Regions from separate parts of the Streptomyces sp. NPDC046727 genome, predicted to be linked through region 1. Evidence: riboswitches for the same ligand, from Rfam matches in the RefSeq annotation. Region 1 holds a riboswitch; each other region holds the start of a gene.
What was found. A riboswitch is a leader RNA that binds a small molecule or an ion and turns the genes downstream of it on or off. The one in region 1 is predicted to bind S-adenosylmethionine.

Region 1 (4,780 bases):
TGGCTGTTCGGCTTCCTGCTGTTCGTCCTCGGCATGTTCACCGGCTTCACCGGTTACTCGCTGCCGGACGACCTGCTCTCCGGCACCGGCGTCCGCTTCACCGAGGGCGCGATCCTGTCCATGCCGATCGTCGGCACGTACATCTCGATGTTCCTCTTCGGCGGCGAGTTCCCCGGCCACGACTTCGTCGCCCGGTTCTACTCGATCCACATCCTGCTGCTGCCGGGCATCATGCTCGGCCTGATGGTGGCGCACCTGATCCTGGTCTTCTACCACAAGCACACGCAGTTCGCGGGCCCCGGGAAGACCGAGAAGAACGTCGTCGGCATGCCGCTGCTGCCGGTCTACATGGCCAAGGCCGGAGGCTTCTTCTTCCTGGTCTTCGGTGTCATCGCGGCCATCGCCGCGGTCGCGCAGATCAACCCGATCTGGGCCATGGGTCCCTACCGTCCGGACCAGGTGTCCACCGGCGCCCAGCCCGACTGGTACATGGGCTTCGCCGAGGGTCTGGTCCGCTACATGCCGGGCTGGGAGATCAACTTCTGGGGTCACACGCTCGTCCTGGGCGTGTTCATCCCGCTGGTGCTCTTCGGTCTGGTCCTGGCGGCGATCGCGGTCTACCCGTTCATCGAGTCCTGGGTCACCGGCGACAAGAGCGAGCACCACATCCTGGACCGCCCGCGCAACGCCCCGACCCGTACCGCGTTCGGTGTCGCCTGGGTGACGGTCTACATGGTCGGCCTGGTGGGCGGTGGCAACGACCTCTTCGCCACCCACTTCGACCTGTCGATCAACTCCGTCACCTGGTTCGTCCGGATCGCGTTCTTCGCCGGCCCGGTCATCGCGTTCATCGTCACCAAGCGGATCTGCCTGGGTCTGCAGCGGCGTGACCGCGACAAGGTGCTGCACGGTCGCGAGACCGGCATCATCAAGCGCCTGCCGCACGGTGAGTTCATCGAGGTGCACGAGCCGCTCAGCCAGGAGCAGCTGCACACCCTCACCGCGCACCACCAGTACGAGCCGGCCGAGATCGGCCCGACGGTCGACGAGAACGGTGTCGAGCGCAAGGTGCCCGTGTCCCAGAAGCTGCGCGCCAAGCTCAGCAACGCCTACTACGGCGAGGACAACCAGATCCCCAAGCCCACCGTCGAGGAGTACAAGGAGATCACGAGCGGCCACGGCCACCACTGATCCCCGCGTCGCCACGCCACGCTGAAGGGCCCCGTCCGGGTTACGGACGGGGCCCTTCGCCGTGCCTCGGGGTGGATAGGGTGGGGTACGACATGGCAGGAATCTGTTCAAGGAGCGGCTGATGAGCGCTGTGACCCCCGCTGGAGGCGACACCGCGGCGGGCCGCTCCTGGCCCGCCCTGCTGAACGGTCTGCTGGACGGCCGGGACCTGTCCGCCGACGACACCGCCTGGGCGATGGACCTGATCATGCGTGGCGAGGCGACCGACGCGCAGATCGCCGCGTTCATGGTGGCGCTGCGGGCCAAGGGCGAGACGGTCCAGGAGATCACCGGACTCGTCCGGACGATGTACGAGCACGCGAACGTGATCGAGGTGCCCGGCCCGGCCGTCGACATCGTCGGCACCGGCGGCGACGGCGCCAAGACGGTGAACATCTCCACCATGTCCTCGATCGTCGTCGCGGGCACCGGCGCGAAGGTCGTCAAGCACGGCAACCGCGCCGCCTCCTCCTCCTCAGGCTCCTCCGACGTCCTGGAGAAGCTCGGGATCAACCTGAACCTGACCCCGCGGCGGGTCGCCGAGGTCGCCGAGGAAGCCGGCATCACCATCTGCTTCGCGGTCCGGTTCCACCCGTCGCTGCGTCATGTCGCCCCGGCCCGCGCCCAGTTGGGCATCCGGACCACCTTCAACGTGCTCGGCCCGCTGACCAACCCGGCCAAGGTGCGCGCCCAGGCGGTCGGGGTCGCCGACCCGCGCATGGCGCCCATCGTGGCCGGCGTCCTCGCCGAGCGCGGCAACTCCGCCCTGGTCTTCCGGGGCGACGACGGCCTGGACGAGCTGACCGTCACCGCCACCTCCCGGGTGTGGGTGGTCCGCGACGGCAAGGTCACGGAGGAGACCTTCGACCCGCGGGAGGTCGGCATCGAGCTGGTCCCCGTGGACGCCCTGCGCGGCGCCGACGCCTCCTACAACGCGGAGGTCGCCCGCCGGCTGCTGGACGGCGAGACGGGGGCCGTACGGGACGCCGTCCTGCTGAACTCCGCGGCCGCCCTGGTGGCCCTCCGGCCGACGGACGCGCCGCTGGCCGAGCAGATCCGCGCGGGCATGGCGAAGGCGGCCGAGTCGATCGACTCGGGCGCGGCCAGGCGCACGCTGGACCGCTGGGTGGCCGTCAGCAACGCCTGACCCCACCGGGAGTCGTCCCGCGATCCGGACACCGGTTGCGGGACGACGATCATTTCGCGTACGTTCCTGTACCAGGTCATGAGTGACAGTCATGAGGCCCCGGCCGACTGTCCGGCAACCCTCCGTCCGTGGCGGGGTGCCCCGGGTGAAGACCAGGCCGTGCACAGCAAGGTGTACGGCAAGCGCGGATCCCTCACGAACCCAGGGATCCTGGTCGTCGAGGAGTCTCCCGTGAGCAAGCGAATGCGTTAGGGCCGCAGAGCCCCGCCTCCGCACACCCTTTCTCTCTTCCTCTTCTTCCTCTCACGGGAGTTCCGCCATGTCTGTCTTCACCGCTGCCTCCGACCAGTCCGTTTGCACCCCTCTGCCCGTTCTGGGACGAGATGTCACCGTCCCGCTGGTCACCGGCGGCGAAGTCGCCTACGCCGCCCTCGACTACGCGGCCAGCGCCCCCGCCCTCCAGCGCGTCTGGGACGACGTCGCCGCGTACGCCCCGTACTACGGCAGCGTCCACCGCGGTGCCGGCTACCTCTCCCAGCTCTCCACGGACCTGTTCGAGAACGCCCGCAAGACGGTCGCCGAGTTCCTCGGCTGCCGGGCCACCGATCAGGTGATCTTCACCCGCTCCACGACGGACTCCCTCAACCTCCTCGCCCGGGTGATCCCGGCCGGCTGCCAGGTCTTCGTCTTCGAGACCGAGCACCACGCCTCCCTGCTGCCCTGGCAGGACGCGCGGGTCACCTACCTCGACGCCCCGCGCACCCCGGCCCAGGCCGTCGAGACCCTGGAGCGCGCCCTGGCCGCCCGTGACCCCTACGGCCCGGCCCTGGTCTGCGTCACCGGCGCGTCCAACGTCACGGGCGAGCTGTGGCCGGTGCGGGAGCTGGCCGCCGCCGCGCACGCCCACGGCGCCCGGATCGTCCTGGACGCCGCCCAGCTGGCCCCGCACCACCCCGTGGACATCCGTGACCTGGACGTCGACTGGGTCGCCCTGTCCGGCCACAAGCTGTACGCCCCTTTCGGCTCGGGTGTCCTCGCGGGCCGCGCCGACTGGCTGCGGGCGGCCGAGCCGTACCTCGCGGGAGGCGGCGCCAGCCGCAGGGTGACCCGGCGCGAGGACGGGGGAGTGGCCGTCGAGTGGCACGAGACCGCCGCCCGCCACGAGGCCGGCTCCCCGAACGTCATCGGCGCCTACGCCGTCGCCTCCGCCTGCAAGGCCCTCACCGAGGCCGGCTGGGACACCCTGGTCGCCCGCGAACAGCACCTGATCGCCAAGGTCCGCGAGGGACTCGCCGAGGTCCCGGAGGTGAAGATCCTCTCCCTCTTCGGCGACGACGCCCCGCGCGTCGGCGTCCTCTCCTTCGTCGTCGAGGGCTGGAACAGCTCCCACTTCGCCGCCGCCCTCTCCGCCGAGTACGGCATCGGCGTCCGCGACGGCCTCTTCTGCGCCCACCCCCTGGTCCGCACCCTGCTCGGCTCCGACCCGCAGACCCAGGGCGAGTGCGGCGCCCCCGAGGCGGCCCCCGGCGAGAAGTCCCTCAACGCCATCCGCGTCAGCTTCGGCGCGGGCACCCCCGACGAACACGTCGAGCGCTTCGTCGACGCGGTGAAGGAACTGGTGACGCAGGGCGCGAAGTGGCAGTACCGCACGGAGGAGGGCCGCTGCGTCCCGGCGGTGTGAGAGCGCCCCGAAGGGGCGCGGGGAACTGCGCGAGCAGCCACAACGCACCCGCAGTCGCCGTACCTCCGGACGCGGCAGACGAGACGGCGCATATAACCTCCCTCTGACACCACATCGGACAGGGGGACCCGGAGTGCAGCCGTTGCGCGCAGTCGACCCGCGCCACATCGGCCCGTACACCACCACGCACAGACTCGGCGCGGGCGGCATGGGCGAGGTCTACCTCGCCCGGTCCCGCACGGGACTGGCAGTCGCGGTGAAGGTGGTCCGGAGCGAGCACGCCGAGGACCGCACCTTCCGTGCCCGGTTCCGCCACGAGGTCCGCGCCGCGCAGACCGTCGGCGGCGTGGGCACGTACACCGCCCGGGTCGTGGACGCGGACACCGAGGCCGAACGGCCGTGGATGGCGACGGAGTTCGTGGCCGGCCCGAATCTGCGGGACGCGGTCCTGGACCACGGCGCGCTGCCGGAGCCGGCGGTCCGGATCCTCGCCGCCGCGCTCGGTGAGGCGCTGGCCGCCATCCATGCCAAGGGCCTGGTCCACCGTGACCTGAAACCGTCGAACATCCTGCTGGGCCCGGACGGGCCCCGGGTCATCGACTTCGGGATCGTCCGGGCCCTGGAGGCCACCGCGCTGACCCGCACCGGCGCGGTCGTCGGTTCGGTCGGCTATGTCTCGCCGGAGCAGATCCGCAACGGCGGCCAGGTCGGCCCGCCGAGCG
Region 2 (4,780 bases), on a different contig from region 1:
GACCCGGTCCTTCGCTGTCACTCTCACCTTCAGAGTGCTAACGCCAATGATTAGCACTCGGCATGCTCGAGTGCAAGCGCCCCGACGGGTGTGGAGCGCCCGTCAGCCGCCCGCGAACACCGGAACCCGGACACGGCGAAGGGCCCGCACCCTCTGCGAGGTGCGGGCCCTTCGTACAAGAAACGTTCAGGCGGTGACGCGAACCATGTCGGCCTGCGGGCCCTTCTGGCCCTGCGAGATCTCGAACTCGACCCGCTGGCCCTCTTCCAGGGTGCGGTAGCCGTCCATCTGAATCGCGCTGTAGTGGACGAAGACGTCCGCACCACCGTCGACCGCGATGAAGCCGTACCCCTTCTCCGCGTTGAACCACTTGACGGTGCCCTGAGCCATGCCTAACTCCCCTATTACTGGCCCTTGCACAGATCCACACTTCGCGGACCCGGGTCAGACCTCACCCCCCATTGATCGGGGGCGTGCGCCGGAACGCGTCGACCGCGGCTGAATGTATCTGTCCAACTGCCGTCTGCAACAGGTCAATCGGACGAGAATTCTGGACGCAAGAGGTCCGGAAAGTGGTGAGGATTCACCCGACTTCAGGGCAAGTCGGGCCCCATAAAGGCCACAAAAGCCGCAAAGAACCCGCACACTTTGGCTACTTCTTGTCGGGCGTGCGGCATGAATGCAGGGCCCACGACCCGAGAGCCGCGACCGTGTTCCCCAACTCTACCGCGCTCAATCACGCAGAATTGCCCCCTCCGCTTCTCTCACGGAGGGGGCAATCGGTTGAACAATCGGTAACCGAAGTTACCGACGGTAATGAAGGGGCCGGATCAGCCGCCGGCGACCGCCGGGATGATCGAGACGCCGGCGCCGTCCGGGGTCGCCGTCTCAAGGCCCTGCTCGAAGCGCACGTCGTCGTCGTTCACGTACACGTTGACGAACCGGCGCAGCTTGCCCTGGTCGTCCAGGACGCGGGCGGCGATCCCGGTGTGGTTCTTCTCCAGGTCGGCGATGACCTCGCCGAGGGTCGCGCCGGCGGCGGTGACCTCGGCCTGCCCGCCGGTGTAGGTGCGCAGGATGGTGGGGATGCGAACGGTCACGCTCATGCGAGGCCAGCCTCTCGGAAGGAGTCCAGGGTCGGGCGGATGGTGGCGGTGAGGCCGGTCCCGGCCACCGCGTCGAGGGTCTTCAGGCCGTCTCCGGTGTTGAGGACGACCGTGGTCAGCGACGGGTCGAGCACGCCGTTCTCGATCAGCTTGCGCGTCACGCCGACCGTCACACCGCCCGCCGTCTCGGCGAAGATGCCCTCGGTGCGCGCGAGCAGCTTGATGGCGTCCACGACCTCCTCGTCCGTCACGTCCTCCACGGCACCGCCGGTGCGGCGCGCGATGTCCAGGACGTACGGCCCGTCGGCCGGGTTGCCGATGGCCAGGGACTTGGCGATGGTGTTCGGCTTCTGCGGGCGGACCACGTCGTGCCCGGCCTTGAAGGCGGTGGACACCGGGGAGCAGCCCTCGGCCTGCGCACCGAAGATCTTGTACGGCTTGTCCTCGACCAGACCGAGCTTGATCAGCTCCTGCAGACCCTTGTCGATCTTGGTGAGCTGGGAGCCGGAGGCGATCGGGATGACGATCTGGTCGGGCAGCCGCCAGCCGAGCTGCTCGCAGATCTCGTACGCCAGGGTCTTGGAGCCCTCCGCGTAGTACGGCCGGAGGTTGACGTTGACGAAGCCCCAGCCCTCGCCGGCCGGGTCGCCGATCAGCTCGGAGCAGAAGCGGTTCACGTCGTCGTAGTTGCCCTCGATGCCGACGAGTTCGCCGCCGTAGACCGCGGCCATGACGACCTTGCCCTGCTCCAGGTCGTGCGGGATGAACACGCAGGAGCGGAAGCCGGCGCGGGCGGCGGCGGCGCCGACGGCGCCGGCCAGGTTGCCGGTGGAGGAGCAGGAGAGCGTGGTGAAGCCGAAGGCGCGCGCGGCCTCCAGCGCCTGGGCGACCACGCGGTCCTTGAAGGAGTGCGTCGGGTTGCCGGAGTCGTCCTTCACGTACAAACCGCCGGTCACGCCCAGTTCGCGCGCCAGGTTGTCGGCCTTGACGAGCTTGGTCCAGCCCGGGTTGATGTTGGGCTTGCCGGCGACGTCCGCCGGGACCGGCAGCAGTGGCGCGTACCGCCAGATGTTCGCGGGGCCGGCCTCGATGCGGCGGCGCAGTTCCTCGGTGTCGTAGGCGGAGAAGTCGTAGGCGATCTCCAGCGGGCCGAAGCACTCCTCGCAGGCGAAGAGCGGGCCGAGCGGTACCCGGTGACCGCACTCGCGACAGCTCAGAGCGGCGGCGGGACCGAGATCGACGGTGGAGTCAGTGGTGGTTGCAACTGTCTGCACAGCCATGGAGGCGAGGCCCTTTCTCCTCATCTTCCTCACGACGCACTTCGCCGTGAGACGGATTTGGCACCTTCCCTAGCCGGGAGCCTCGCGGAGACGATCAGGACTGATCTACGAGTGCCGACTGGAGGGTTGCCGGGGCTTCATCGGGCCGTGTCCCTCTGCCCCTCTGGATGAGCGGTATTCGGTTGTGGACGCGCGCGACCCCCGACATGCGATGGTCATCGGCGTTGTTCAAGACTGTAACCGAAGGCCAGGACAGTTGAGATAGTCGTCCGAACCGCGAGATGGGTCACACGGTGACGTGTGGTCGTGACAGTGAGGAGCCGCAGACCGTGCTGCAAGAAGTCGAGCGCTGGCTGAGCACCCGCTCCTGGTCCGTGGCCGATCGCCCGCTGCACCAGGTCGTGGCCGCCAAGCAGCGCACCGGCCGGACGATCAGCGTCGTCCTGCCCGCGCTCAACGAGGAGGAGACGGTCGGCGACATCGTGGCGGTCATCCGGCACGACCTCGTGGAGCAGGTCCCGCTCGTCGACGAGATCGTGGTCGTGGACTCCGGCTCCACCGACCGCACCTCCGAGGTCGCCGCGCGCGCGGGCGCCCGGGTCGTCCACCGTGACGACATCCTGCCCCGCATCCCGGCCGTCCCCGGCAAGGGTGAAGTCCTGTGGCGTTCGCTGCTGGTCACCGGCGGGGACATCCTCTGCTTCGTCGACGCGGACCTGAAGGAGTTCTCCTCCGACTTCGTCACCGGGATCGTCGGCCCGCTGCTCACCGAGCCGGACGTCGACCTGGTCAAGGCCATGTACGACCGCCCCCTCGCCGGCGCTGCCGGGCAGGGCGGCCGGGTCACCGAGCTGATGGCGCGCCCGCTGCTGAACATGCACTGGCCGCAGCTGGCCGGGTTCGTGCAACCGCTGGGCGGCGAGTACGCGGCCCGCCGCTCCCTGCTGGAGCAGCTGCCGTTCCCCGTCGGCTACGGCGTGGAGCTGGGCATGCTGGTGGACGCGCTGCACCTGGTCGGCCTGGACGCGCTGGCCCAGGTCGACGTGGGCGTGCGCAGGCACCGGCACCAGGACGGGCAGGCCCTCGGCCGGATGGCCGCCGCCATCTACCGCACGGCCCAGCTCCGGCTGGCCCGCGGCCATCTGATCCGGCCCGCGCTGACCCAGTTCGAGCGGGGCGAGGACGGTTTCGAGCCGCGCACCTACTCGGTGGACACCGAGGAGCGCCCGCCCATGGTGGAGATCGCGGAGTACGCCGACCGGAAGGTGGCGTGAACCGGCCGTATACGGTCCCCTCCTGCGGCGGACCGTACGTTTGAGCGTTTCCGGGCCGGGCTAGGTTGAGGACCATGGCTTCCACGCAGGGTGCTGCCGAGAAGGCTCAGGTGCTGGTCGCGTCCAACCGCGGCCCGGTTTCGTATCAGGTGGGCGAGGACGGCGCGCTGACCGCCAGGCGGGGCGGCGGCGGGCTGGTCTCGGGACTGTCCGCCATCGGGTCGGACGCGGGCTCGGTGTGGGTGTGCGCCGCGCTGGGCGACGGCGACCGGGCGGCGGTCCGGCGGGCGGACGGCGGGCTGCTGCCGGCCGAGGAGACCGGCGGGCAGCGGGTGCGGATGCTCGACATCGACGCGTCCGTGCACGCCGAGGCGTACAACGGCATCGCGAACTCGGTGCTCTGGTTCGTCCACCACATGCTGTACCAGACCCCGTTGGAGCCCGTCTTCGACCGGGAGTTCCGGCGGCAGTGGGCGTCGTACGAGGCGTACAACCGCGCCTTCGCCGAGGCGCTGGCCCAGGAGGCGGCCGAGGGCGCGGCGGTGCTGATCCAGGACTACCACCTGGCGCTGGCCCCCCGGATGCTCCGGCAGCTCCGTCCCGACCTGCGCATCGGCCACTTCTCGCACACCCCGTGGGCCCCGCCGGACTACTTCCGTCTGCTGCCCGACGACATCGCGGCCGAGCTGCTCGGCGGCATCCTGGGCGCGGACCGGGCGGCGTTCCTCACCCGGCGGTGGGCGGACGCGTTCGTCGACTGCTGTCACGCGGTGCTCGGGCCCGGCATCCCGTCCGGCACCCGGATCGGGGTGCACGGGCTGGGCGCGGACGCGGACTTCCTGCGCGAGCGGGCGCACAAGCCGGACGTGGACACGTGGATGGCGGCGCTGCGCGAGGAGATCGGCCCGGGGCGGAAGGCGATCGTCCGGGTGGACCGCACCGAGCTGTCCAAGAACATCGCGCGCGGGCTGCTGGCGTACGAGCAGCTGCTGGAGGACCACCCGGAGTGGCGGGAGCGGGTCGTCCACGTGGCGTTCGCGTACCCGTCGCGGCAGGACCTCGCCGTGTACCGGGAGTACACCGCCGAGGTGCAGCGGGTCGCGGACGAGATCAACGAGCG
Region 3 (4,780 bases), on a different contig from region 1:
CTGCGGATAGTGCACCCCGCCCGCCATGCCGGGCGCCAAGTGGGGTTCCAGCTCGGGGAGTCGGTCCCCGTCGACCGGTACGGCCGTGACGCCGGCGGTGCGCTGGGCCGCGGCGAAGTCCCGCAGCGCGGCCAGGGTGCCGGGCGTCGAGGCGACCACGAGGCCGCCCTTGGGCTCGTACTCGATCGCGGTGCCCAGGTCCTCGGCCAGTTCGGCCCACAACCGGGCCGACAGCAGGGCGAGTTCGAGCTCCGGGCCCGGTTCCTTGTCGGAGACGAGCAGGTTGCCCTCGCCCGCGCCGGTGGTGCCGCCGGCCACCGGACCCCGGTCCACCACCCGCACGTCGAGGCCGGCGCGTGCCGCGTACAGCGCACACGCCGCGCCCACCATCCCGGCCCCGACGACCACGACATCGCAGGTCAGTCGCTTCGTCACACCAGTACTATGTCACATGTTGCTCTCGCTGAGGAGACCCCGATTCCCAGGCGTGGACGCCCCCTTGACGTCGTACGGAGCCCGGCCGACACTCCAGGGAGAGAATCCTAGTGATCTGGTAGGGAATCATGGCGCGCCTCGAAACGGGCACCGGCCGCACGGACCGGACGTCGCCCGGCGCACCCCTGCTCACCTCGCGGCGCCACATCGACCTGCAGCGCGTCTGCAGCGCGATCAGCCACCACCGCTGAGCCGGGCCCCCTCGCCCCCACCGACCGGCCACCCGCACGCCGGTACGCCCTTCCGCACACCCACGCCCCGGGGAGACGCATGTCCATCACTCCGCTCGCCGCCGTCCCGTCCCGCCGCGCCACCCCCGTCTTCCGGGGCCGGATCGGCCGGGACGCGCGCAGCGGCGGCCACTACGCCGTGCCGCACCGCTACCGGCTCCACCTGTCCACCGCCTGTCCCGAGGGACTGCGCCTCGCCATCGGCCACAGCCTGCTCGGCCTGGACACCAGCTGTCCCGTCACCCTGCTGCCCGCAGTCCCGGACTGCCCCGGCGGCGGCCACGCGGCGCTGCGCCCGCTGTACGAGGCGAGCGCCCACCACTACACCGGCCCGGCGCTCGCGCCCGTCCTCAGCGACGACTGGTCCGGACGCATCGTCAGCACCCACGCGCCCGACATCCTGCGCGACCTGGACCGGTTCCGGCACGACGGCCGGCCCTGCCTGTACCCCACCGGCCAGGAGTCCGTGATCGAGGCCGTCGAGCGGATGTGCGCCGAGGACATCGAGGAGGCCGCGCAGCGCGCCGGGCGGGCCGGCGCCGACCCCGCCGAGCGGGCCGCCGCCCTCGACGCGCTGCTGGACGCCCTGGACCGTCTCGATCGGCGGCTGAGCGGCGAGGAGTACCTCGTCGACGACCGGCTCACCGCCGCCGACATCGAGCTGTGGGTCTCCCTGGTGCAGCTCGACACCGTCCACCGCTGCCATCTCGACGCCTCCGCCGTGCACCGCATCGCCGGCCACCGCGCCCTGTGGGCCTACGCCCGCCGGCTGGCCGCCCACCCCGCCTTCGGCCGCCGGCTCGACCTCGACGGCATCGCCCGCCGGCACCACGGCCGCTGCCAGGGACTCGAGGCCGCCGGAGCCGCCGTCCAGATCCTGGACTGGGCCGCCCACGCGACGGAGACACCGGACGCTTCTCGCAGGTGAGAGCGGGCCATCGACGTCCACTGGGCGGACAGCCGTTGACATTCGAACGGTCAACTGCCTTACTTACGGCTCAGAACGGTCATGAGCGTCAGCGCCAAGCCCTGGCTCGCTGACCGGCAACCCTCGCAGCGCGGTGGGGTGCCCCAGGTGACGACCGGACCGGACGACATATTCGGTAAGCGCGAGGCCCTCCGGGGCCGGAAAACCTGACAGGTGACGCCATGTACGCAGCTCCCAGGACGGCCGCGAGCCGCCCCCAGGGCTGCGTACGGTCGTACGCCGGTCTCCTCGTCGCCGACCGCGCCGTCGATCTGCTCCGCGTGAACAGCGCACTGTGTACCGCACCGGGCTCCGCCCGCTGTCGGGGCTGACCTCTTCCCCCAGCCCCCGCGTTCCCGCCGCACACCGTCCGTCCGGTGTGCCGTTGTCCGCCCAGCCCCCGGTTCCGCGCGTGCCCGTGCGCCACCTCGTGCCCCCGTGCCGTCGTGGCCCGCCCGCCCGTCCGCGGCCCCGAGGTGTCGAATCCGCCGGAGCCCCTCATGAGTGAACCCCCTGGCGCCGCCGTCTCCCTCGCCGAGGCGCCGACCGCCACCGACACCCCGTCAGAACCCGTAGTGGTCCAGCGGGTCCGGCCGCTGCGCCGGCCCGGCCGGTGGATCGTCACCGCCGTCGTCCTCGTGCTCGTCGCGCAGATCCTGCACGGACTGGTCACGAACCCCTTCTACCAGTGGGACCGCTTCCGCTACTGGTTCCTGCGCCCGACCGTCCTCGACGGCCTCCTCGTCACCCTCGAAGTCGCCGCGTTCAGCGCCGTGCTGGGGCTCCTCGGCGGCATCCTGCTGGCGCTCGGCCGGCTCTCCGGGAGCCCGGTGCTGCGCGCGGTCAGCTGGACGTACACCTGGCTGTTCCGCTCCGTACCGCTGATCGTGGTGCTGATCTTCCTGTACAACTTCAGTGCCCTGTACAAGACCCTGAGTCTCGGGGTGCCGTTCGGCCCGGCCTTCGTCACCTTCGACGAGTCGAAGCTGGCCACCGACATGACGATCGCCGTCATCGGCCTCAGCCTCAACGAGGCGGCGTACGCGGCCGAGGTGGTCCGCGGCGGGATCCTCTCCGTCGACCAGGGGCAGCACGAGGCCGCCGCCGCGCTCGGCCTGCCCCGGGGCCGCCAGTTCCGCCGGATCGTGTTCCCGCAGGCCCTCAGGTCCATCACCCCGAACTACGTCAACCAGCTGATCGGCCTGGTCAAGAGCACGTCCCTGGTGTTCTACGTGTCCCTGCTCGACCTGTTCGGCGCGGTGCAGTCGATGGGCAACACCTACCCCGGCGACGTCGTACCGCTGCTCATGGTCGCCACCGTCTGGTACCTGATCCTGACCAGCGCCGTCTCCGTCGTCCAGTTCTACGTCGAGCGGTACTACGCCCGCGGCGCCACGCGCACCCTGCCGCCTACACCGTGGCAGAGGGCCCGGAACGCCAAGTTCCGCTGACTTTCCACCTGTTCACTCACCCGCACCACACCTCCCACACCTCCCACACCTCCCGCACCTCCCGCACCTTCCGCACCTTCCGAACGACAAGGACAGCCATGCCCAGCCAGTTCTCCCGACGCAGCCTGACACGCGGCCTCACCGCGGCGACCGTGACCCTCTCCCTCGCCGGCGGGCTCGCCGCCTGCGGCGGAGACAGCGACGCCGCCACCACCACGGCACCGGCCGGCACGGTGACCGTGGGGCAGCTCTCCAACGGAGCCGCCAAGGAGACCGAGCTGAAGGTCTCCGAAGTGAAGTCGATCAGCGCCGAACTGCCCGCCTCCGTCCGCAGGAGCGGCAAGCTCGTCATCGGCGTCGGGGCGCTGCCCTCGGGATCCGCGCCGCTGAACTTCGTCGGCAGCGACCAGAAGACCCTCACCGGCTCCGAGCCCGACCTCGGCCGGCTCGTCGCCGCGGTGCTCGGCCTCAAGCCCGAGATCAGGAACTCGACCTGGGAGAACCTCTTCGTCGGCATCGACAGCGGCAAGGTCGACGTGGCCTTCTCCAACGTCACCGACACCGAGGAACGCAAGAAGAAGTACGAGTTCGCGTCCTACCGCAAGGACAACCTGGCCTTCGAGGTGCCGAAGAAGAGCACCTGGAACTTCGACGGCGACTACGAGAACCTCGCCGGCAAGACGGTCACCGTGGGCTCCGGCACCAACCAGGAGAAGATCCTCCTGGAGTGGAAGGCCAAGCTGGCCAAGGAGGGCAAGAAGCTCACCGTCAAGTACTTCCCGGACCAGAACGCCATCAACCTGGCGCTGAGCAGCGGCAAGGTCGACGCCTACTTCGGCCCCAACCCCGCCGTCGCCTACCGCGCCCGGCAGACCGCGAACACGCCGAACCCGACCCGCAACGCGGGCACCTTCTCCGGCGCCGGCGAGACGCTCCAGGGCCTCATCGCCGCCACCGCCAAGAAGGACAGCGGGCTCGCCGAGCCGCTCGCCGACGCCCTCAACTACCTGATCGAGCACGGGCAGTACGGCAAGTGGCTGGCGGCCTACAACCTCTCCAACGAGTCCGTGGCGAAGTCGGAGGTCAACCCGCCCGGGCTGCCGCTGGACAACTCCTGATGGACCGTCCTGCGATCTGCCGAGGCGGATCCCTGTCCCTGCCCGACGCCCCCGAACTCGACAACGCCGTCTGGGCCGCGCTGGACGGCCCGCACGCTCACCTGGCCGAGCGGTTCGGCAGGGCGGCCCGCTACCGGCCGGGGACCTACGCCTTCGCGGCGCTCGCCGACCCGGCGGACCCGGCGGCCTGGGCCGACCTGCACACGCTCGTCGGACCGGGAACCGCCGTACGGGTCAAGCCCGTCGAGCAGGTCCCCGACGGGTGGGGGCTCCTGGGGGGCGGCGAGGGCGTCCAGCTGGTCGACACCGCGCTGCGGGCCGAACCGGCTCCGGAAGCCGTACGCCTGGGACCCGGTGACGTCCCCGAGATGCTCGACCTGGTCGCCCGCACCCGGCCCGGCCCGTTCCTTGAGCGGACCGTCGAGATGGGCACCTACCTCGGTATCCGGCACCGGGGCAGGCTCGTCGCGATGGCGGGGGAGAGGCTGCGGCTGCCCGGCTGGACCGAGATCAGCGCCG

Region 2: it holds a riboswitch for S-adenosylmethionine, as region 1 does, so the genes downstream of both, thrC (threonine synthase) here and ABZ937_RS31810 (aminotransferase class V-fold PLP-dependent enzyme) in region 1, are expected to answer to the same signal.
Region 3: it holds a riboswitch for S-adenosylmethionine, as region 1 does, so the genes downstream of both, ABZ937_RS34785 (amino acid ABC transporter permease) here and ABZ937_RS31810 (aminotransferase class V-fold PLP-dependent enzyme) in region 1, are expected to answer to the same signal.

The regions. Positions count from the first base shown of each region.
Region 1 is NZ_JBEYYR010000033.1:5,917-10,696, forward strand. It holds gene ABZ937_RS31800 (cytochrome bc complex cytochrome b subunit) at 1-1,191, shown strand, start outside; gene trpD (anthranilate phosphoribosyltransferase) at 1,313-2,377, shown strand; SAM riboswitch class IV at 2,452-2,568, shown strand; gene ABZ937_RS31810 (aminotransferase class V-fold PLP-dependent enzyme) at 2,697-4,058, shown strand; gene ABZ937_RS31815 (PQQ-binding-like beta-propeller repeat protein) at 4,192-4,780, shown strand, end outside.
Region 2 is NZ_JBEYYR010000007.1:167,694-172,473, forward strand. It holds gene ABZ937_RS11255 (cold-shock protein) at 187-390, opposite strand; gene ABZ937_RS11260 (MoaD/ThiS family protein) at 831-1,106, opposite strand; gene thrC (threonine synthase) at 1,103-2,386, opposite strand; SAM riboswitch class I at 2,404-2,560, opposite strand; gene ABZ937_RS11270 (glucosyl-3-phosphoglycerate synthase) at 2,716-3,660, shown strand; gene ABZ937_RS11275 (trehalose-6-phosphate synthase) at 3,735-4,780, shown strand, end outside.
Region 3 is NZ_JBEYYR010000039.1:46,363-51,142, reverse strand. It holds gene ABZ937_RS34800 (FAD-binding oxidoreductase) at 1-435, opposite strand, end outside; gene ABZ937_RS34795 (putative leader peptide) at 564-686, shown strand; gene ABZ937_RS34790 (glutathione S-transferase C-terminal domain-containing protein) at 766-1,653, shown strand; SAM riboswitch class IV at 1,731-1,841, shown strand; gene ABZ937_RS34785 (amino acid ABC transporter permease) at 2,193-3,143, shown strand; gene ABZ937_RS34780 (ABC transporter substrate-binding protein) at 3,242-4,261, shown strand; gene ABZ937_RS34775 (GNAT family N-acetyltransferase) at 4,261-4,780, shown strand, end outside.